One region of the Arthrobacter sp. Y3221048 genome, then DNA from elsewhere that is predicted to be linked to it. Evidence: riboswitches for the same ligand, from Rfam matches in the RefSeq annotation. Region 1 holds a riboswitch; the other holds the start of a gene.
What was found. Region 1 has a riboswitch for thiamine pyrophosphate ahead of AC5RVS_RS04015 (NtaA/DmoA family FMN-dependent monooxygenase). Riboswitches for the same ligand answer to the same signal wherever they lie in the genome.
Positions count from the first base shown of each region.

Region 1 (3,417 bases):
ACTGATCAAACCCGGCATGACGGTGGCCATGAGCGGCTTCACCGGGGCCGGTTATCCGAAGGCCGTGCCGCAGGCGCTGGCGGCGCGGATGGAAACCGCGCATGCGGCCGGGGAGCAGTTCAAGATCCGCGTGCTGACCGGCGCCTCAACGGCCCCCGAGCTCGACGGCGCCCTCGCCAAGGTCGACGGGATGCAGCTGCGGCTGCCCTACCAGTCGGACCCGGCGCTGCGCGAACGGATCAATGCCGGCGAGCTGGACTACATCGACATGCACCTTAGCCACGTCGCCCAGCACACCTGGTTCGGCTTTTTCGGCGACGTCGACCTGGCCGTGGTCGAGGCCGTGGGCGTGCTCGAGGATGGACGGCTGATCCCGTCCACCTCGGTGGGCAACAACATGACCTGGCTCCGGGAGGCCAGCCGGGTCATCGTGGAAATCAACAACGCCCAGCCGCTCGGCCTCGAAGGCATGCACGACGTCTACCACGGCACCGCCCTGCCGCCGGAGCGCAAACCCATCCCGCTCGTGAATCCGGACGACCGGATCGGTGAGCCCTACCTGGAGGTGGATCCGGACAAGATCGTGGCCATCGTGCATACCGACGCGCCCGACCGGAACTCCCCCTTCAACCCGCCCGATGAAAACTCGCAGCAAATCGCGGGCCACCTGCTGGAGTTCCTGGACCACGAGGTCCGGCGCGGGCGCCTGACCGAGCAGCTGCTCCCGTTGCAGTCCGGGGTCGGTAATATCCCCAACGCAGTGCTGGAAGGCCTGGCGGCCGGCGGCTACCGCGGCCTGACCGCCTACACCGAGGTCATCCAGGACGGCATGCTGCAGCTGCTCAAGGAGGGCGTGCTGCGCATGGCCTCCGCCACGTCCTTCTCGCTCAGCCGCACCGGTTTGGAGGAGTTCAACGCGAACGTCGACTACTACCGCGAGCGCATCATCCTGCGCACCCAGGAGATCTCCAACCACCCCGAACTGGTCCGCCGGCTGGGCTGCATCTCGCTCAACGGGATGATCGAAGCGGACATCTACGGCAACATCAACTCCACCCACGTTGCCGGCACCAAGGTGATGAACGGCATCGGCGGCTCCGGCGACTTCGCCCGGAACAGCTACCTGTCCGTCTTCATGTCCCCCAGCATGGCCAAGGGCGGGAAGGTCTCCAGCATCGTGCCGATGGCCAGCCACGTCGACCACACCGAGCACGACACGATGATCGTGATCACGGAGCAGGGTCTGGCCGACCTGCGCGGCCTCGCGCCGAAGCAACGGGCGCGCAAGATCATCGAGACCTGCGCCCACCCGGACTACCGGCCGATGCTGCAGGACTACTTTGATCGTGCCTGCCGGGACAGCTTCGGCAAGCACACCCCGCACCTGCTCGGTGAGGCCTTGTCCTGGCACCAGCGCTTCGTGGAAACCGGCAGCATGCTCCCGGCACAGCAGTAACGGCTGGGAGTATGACGCCGTCGTGCCGGCGGCCTTTCGCCGCCCGGTGCGGCTGCCGGTAGGCTGCTGGCTTGTACACGGGAGTCCGGTGAGCCGGGCTGAGAGGAAGCTTCTCAAGTTTCGACCGTTGAACCTGATCTGGATCATGCCAGCGCAGGGAGCAACCCTCACACCCGTGCCCTGTTCACTCAACAGAAGGGCGCGACAATGCAGACATCCGACGGCATGCACCTGGTGGCGATGGTCAACCCGCCGACCAGCCAGTATTCGGAGAACTGGCGGCATCCGCTCTCCCGGCGGGACTGGCTGAGCGCGGAGTTTTATCTCGATCTGGGCAGGACGCTGGAACGAGGCTGCTTCGACATGCTGTTCCTGCCCGACGCGCTGGCCGTCCCGGAGGACAACGAGGGCGACTTCGCCACCACGCTGGTCACGGGCGGCAAGGGCGCCATCTATCTCGACCCTTTGGTCACCCTGTCACTCGTTGCCGGGGCGACCCGGCACCTGGGGCTGGCCGCCACCATCTCCACGACCTTCACCCCGGCCTACACCATCGCCCGGAAGCTGCTCTCGCTGGATCACCTCTCCGGCGGCCGGGTCGCCTGGAACATCGTCACGTCCACCACCGACGCCGAGGCCGCCAACTTCGGCCTGGCCTCCATCCCGCCCAAGGCGGAGCGTTACGACCGGGCCGACGACGTCGTCCAGGCCGTAGTGGACCTGTGGGAAACCTGGGAGCCCGGGGCGCTGACACTGGACGCGCCGGGACGCCGGTTTGCGGATCCGGAGCGTGTCCACCGGATACCCGAACGGTCCCGGTCCGGCGGCGACGACCGTCCGCTGAGCCGCGGTCCGCTCACCCTGCCGCGCAGTCCGCAGGGAAGGCCGGTACTCATGCAGGCCGGATCCTCCCCGCGCGGCATGGAGTTCGCCGCCCGCTGGGCCGAGGTCGTGTTCGCCGTCGCCGACACTCCGGACGCCATGCGCGCGGTGCGGACCGAACTGCGGGCCCGCGCCGCCGTCGCCGGACGGAATCCGGATCGGCTGGCCGTGCTCCCGGCCGTCCAGCCGATCACCGGTGCCACTCCCGCCGCCGCCCGCCAAGCCGTAGTGGGCCTGGAGACGGCGCTTGATGAGGAGGACGTTCTGACGAAATTGGGCCGGCTCCTTCACGCGGCCCGGGAGGACCTGAAGCCGGACGGCAGCGCCGAGGAGTTGCTGCTGGCCCATCGCGGGGCCACGGGCAGCGAGGGCTTTGAACAAATGCTCCTGGCGGCAGCCCGCCGGAAATCGATGACCGTCCGCGAACTGGCGACGGCGCAGGCCATGAACCAACTGCACCCCCAGCCCGTGGGCGATCCGGCGGAAATCGCCGACTACTTGTGCGAACTCTACGACTCCGAGGCGGCTGACGGTTTCGTGATCATGTCGGCCCTCTACCCGTCCTCGCTCGAAGAGTTCGTCAACGGCGTGGTGCCGGAGCTGCAGGCCCGAGGCCGGTTCCGGACCTCATATTCGGGACGCACCCTGCGCGATCACCTGGGAGTTTCCGTGGAAGGCAGTCGCTCCGTCGCGTCTTAGCAGCCCTTCCGCGGCGGTTCAGCGCTGGTAGACCCTGGCGAGCACGGCGTCGAAGACCCGGTCGGGCAGCAGCCGGCGAGCGCCCATGATCGTCCGCGCGCCTCTGCCGACCGGGTACCGGCTGCGCGTGCGCCGGGCGGCCGCCACCCGGGCGATGCGGCGGCCAACAACGTCCGGCCGCGTTCCCGTGCGTTCCGTGTAGGCCCCGGCAATCGCCCGTGCCGCGCTCTCCGCCTGCTGCGCGTAGGCCGTCCCTTCGGAACTCTGCAGCAGGCTTTCCACCGCGATGGCGTCCCACTCGGTCAGAATCGGCCCGGGCTCGACGATCACCACGTCGATGCCGAAGGGCTTGAGCTCCACCCGAAGGCAGTCCGACAAAC
Region 1 is NZ_JBNHHX010000001.1:851,852-855,268, reverse strand. It holds gene scpC (succinyl-CoA:acetate CoA-transferase ScpC) at 1-1,456, shown strand, start outside; TPP riboswitch at 1,524-1,633, shown strand; gene AC5RVS_RS04015 (NtaA/DmoA family FMN-dependent monooxygenase) at 1,664-3,037, shown strand; gene AC5RVS_RS04010 (oxidoreductase) at 3,056-3,417, opposite strand, start outside.

Region 2 (3,417 bases), on a different contig from region 1:
CCGCCGGCCGCGAGCACGATCACGCGGTCCACCACGTCCGCCCAGACAGCCACCCGGTGCTCGACCACCACCAGGGTGGCGCCGGTGCGGTCCAGCACCCGGGCCACGGCGTCGCGTACTTCCTGCACGCCGTCCGGGTCCAGGTTCGCGGTCGGCTCGTCCAGCAGCAGCAGCCCCGGCCGCATGGCCAGGACGGAGGCCAGCGCCAGCCGCTGCTTCTGACCCCCGGACAGCGCCGAGGTAGGGTGATCCAGCGGTACCGCCAGGCCGACATCGGCCAGGGATTCGCGGACCCTGTCCCAGATCTGCGCGCGCGGCAGCGACAGGTTCTCCGCGCCGAAGGCCACCTCGTCGCCAACCCGGGCCAGCACCAGCTGGCTCTCCGGATCCTGCAGCACGAGGCCGGCCCGGCCGCGGGCCTCGGAGGGACGCACACCCGCCACGGTGAGCCGGCCGGTCTCCTCGCCCTCGCCCTCGTCGCCGAGCACGCCCGCCAGGGCGTGCAGCAGCGTGGACTTGCCGGCCCCGGAGGCGCCCAGCAGCAGTACCCGTTCGCCCGGGGCGATGCTGAAACTGGCCCCGCGCACCGCCGGGTCCTTGCGGCCAGCGTGCCGCCAGCCCCACCCTTCGGCGAGGACCGGCACAGGTCCGGGCACCGCCGTCGTACTCTGCTCTCCCATGGAACGGCTCAGACGTCGGCCGAGCGTCCCGCGGCGAAGGAGGACAGCACGCCCGTCTTCGCCAGCCCCCTGACCGCCAGCCACGGCAGCAGCCCGGCAATCACGACGCCGGACACGGCCGCGAAGCCCACGTAGGCCAGTTGCCACTCGGCGGCCCACAGCATGTTGTAGAGGATGTTCTCGCTGATGGACAGCGCCAGGCCTGCGCCCAGGCCGGCCAGCAGCGCCACGCCGAGGTTGAACTTGCGGTACAGGAAGAGCAGGAAGACGATCTCGGCCCCCAGCCCCTGGATCAGGCCGGAGACCAGGACGGTCATGCCGAAGCTCGTGCCCAGCAGCGCGGAGACAATGGCGGCCAGCATCTCGCAGTAGATGGCGGCGCCGGGCTTGCGGATGATCAGCCCGCCCAGCACGCCGGCCATCAGCCAGCCGCCGGTGTACAGTCCGGCCGAAGGCGGGAAGGCAAGGGTCAGGCCCTCGATCAGCGGCCAGCCCGCCGACCAGGCCCAGAAGATGACGCCGACGGCCACGGCGACCACCGAGGCCACGACGATGTCCACCACCCGCCAGCCGTAGCGCGGCTTCCGGGCAGGGGTAGGCGTGGCGGGTGCATTCGAAACGGTACTCACTGGGATCCTCCTGGTTGCAGGAGGGGAGGGCGGCCATGCGGCGCGCCCCGAGAACTCGACTCCCTTCGCCGGTACTAACCGGAGCAGGTTCGAGGGTCTGCGGTTCATCCGCACTCTCAGCGTCCCTCCCGGTCTCCGGTGTGTACCGGCCGGTCGGACGCTCCCCTGTCGTCATAGGTGCTGTCTAGCAGCACGCACCAGTCTACACTTGCCCGCAGCGGCGGGCGATTCGGGCTTCAGACCCTTGGAAAATGCACGACGGCTTACGGCCCGGGCGGGTGCCGGGCAGTAGGCTGGGAACCGGAACAGCAGTTGAGACGGGGCCGCGGCCCCGGAAGGGAGCGGGCATGAACGTTGTGTTGAGGCTCTTGGGCACACTGGTGAGTATCGGCGCGGGCCTGGCAGCCAGCCAGCTGCTGGGGTTCGTCTGGAAGAGAGTCACCGGAAAAGATGCGCCGAAGAGCGACGATGACCTGGAGAACAGCCTGCGGTCGGCGGTCGCCTTCGCCGTGGTGTCCGGCACCGTGGCGCGCGTGATCCAGGTGCTGACCAAACGCGCCACCGCCAAGGCGGTCATCCGCTACGACAAGACGCGGGAAATGGTCTAAGCGGTCCCTTGAGGGAGTCCGATGGGGGACGGGGCCGCGGTCCCGTCCCCCATCGCGCTTCTGGTCCCGGTCCGCCGGCAGCCGCCGCCGGACCGGCATTTTTTTGTTCGCGGGTTATTTTTTGTCCGCGGGTTATCTTTTGTCCGCGGGTTATTTTTGGTCCGCCGGCCCGGCGTCGTCCTGGTCGTTCCGCCCGGGACCAGCGGCCGCCGCCGCGGTACGCCGCTCCCCCGGCTCGCCGGCGTGCTGGCCGCCGGGAACATCACCGCTGCCGGCGTCGGCGCTGGAAGGCGCGACGTCGTCGGATGCCACCTCGGAATCCTCCTCGGCCGCTGCCTCCACCACCGCGTCGAGGTCGTCCACGCTGAGGATTTCCTTGCGCAGGTGCTTGGTTCGGTATCCGGCCCGGCCCACCATGTGGGCGGAAACCGGCACGGTGAGCAACTGGAACAGCCAGGCTATGAGGAGCAAGGGCACCGCCGTCCAGCTGCGCAACTGCAGGGCCATTGCCGTCAGCAGCAGCAGCAGGCCGAAGACCTGCGGCTTCGTGGCGGCGTGCATCCGGGATAGCAGGTCCGGAAACCGCAGCAGGCCGATGGCCGCGGCCAGGGACATCCCCGCGCCGGCGATCAGGCAGACGGCGGTCGCGATGTCGAGTATCAGGTCAGTGTTCACGGGGCCGCCCGTCCGTCACGAAACGAGCCACGGCGACCGAGCCGATGAAACCGACAAGGCAAATGACAACGACCAGCGTCAGGTTGTTCATGTGGCCGCCGGCGGCCATGTCCACGATGAGTCCGGCGCAGACAATCGCCAGCAGCACGTCAATGGCCAGCAGCCGGTCCAGCAGCGAGGGGCCGCGGGCGAGGCGGATCAGCGACAGCACCGCGGCCACGCCCAGCACTGCGCTCACGACGACTTGGGCAACCGGAATGACTTCCCCGTTCACACTGCACCTCCCCTGCCGGTACCTTCGGCCTTGACCATTGCCAGTTCTTCCTTCGTGCCCATCATCCGGATCAGTCCCGCCTCGATCCGCCGCACGTCTGCCCGGAAACGTTCGGCGGCCTCCTCGGTGGCCACGTCGATCACGTGCAGGTAAAGAGTGGACGTCGAGCGGTCCACATCCACCACGAAGCTGCCGGGGATCAGCGAAATGGCATGCCCGGTGGCAGTCACCAGCAGGTCGGAATGGCTTCGCAGCCGGACCGCCACCACCGCGTTGCGCAGCGTCGGGCCGCGGGTCAGGGCCAGCCACAGGACTTCGACGCTCGCCACCGCCACCTGCCACACGAACGTGACGGCGAACACCAGCGCCGCCAGCGGATTGAAGCGTCCGCTGAGTTCGACCGGCGGCAGGTAGAACAGGTTCACGATGACCAGCGCGATCAGCAGGCCGAAAATCAGGTTGCCGGGACTGAAATCCTGCCACAGGGAGCCCCAGAGGATGACCAGCCAAGCCAGCAGCGGCAGCTCGACCCAGATGGAGATGCGCGGTTT
Region 2 is NZ_JBNHHX010000002.1:261,450-264,866, reverse strand. It holds gene AC5RVS_RS05860 (ABC transporter ATP-binding protein) at 1-680, opposite strand, end outside; gene AC5RVS_RS05855 (ECF transporter S component) at 689-1,309, opposite strand; TPP riboswitch at 1,353-1,486, opposite strand; gene AC5RVS_RS05850 (DUF4235 domain-containing protein) at 1,657-1,917, shown strand; gene mnhG (monovalent cation/H(+) antiporter subunit G) at 2,068-2,592, opposite strand; gene AC5RVS_RS05840 (MrpF/PhaF family protein) at 2,582-2,866, opposite strand; gene AC5RVS_RS05835 (Na+/H+ antiporter subunit E) at 2,863-3,417, opposite strand, start outside.
Region 2: another riboswitch for thiamine pyrophosphate. It lies ahead of AC5RVS_RS05855 (ECF transporter S component); the one in region 1 lies ahead of AC5RVS_RS04015 (NtaA/DmoA family FMN-dependent monooxygenase).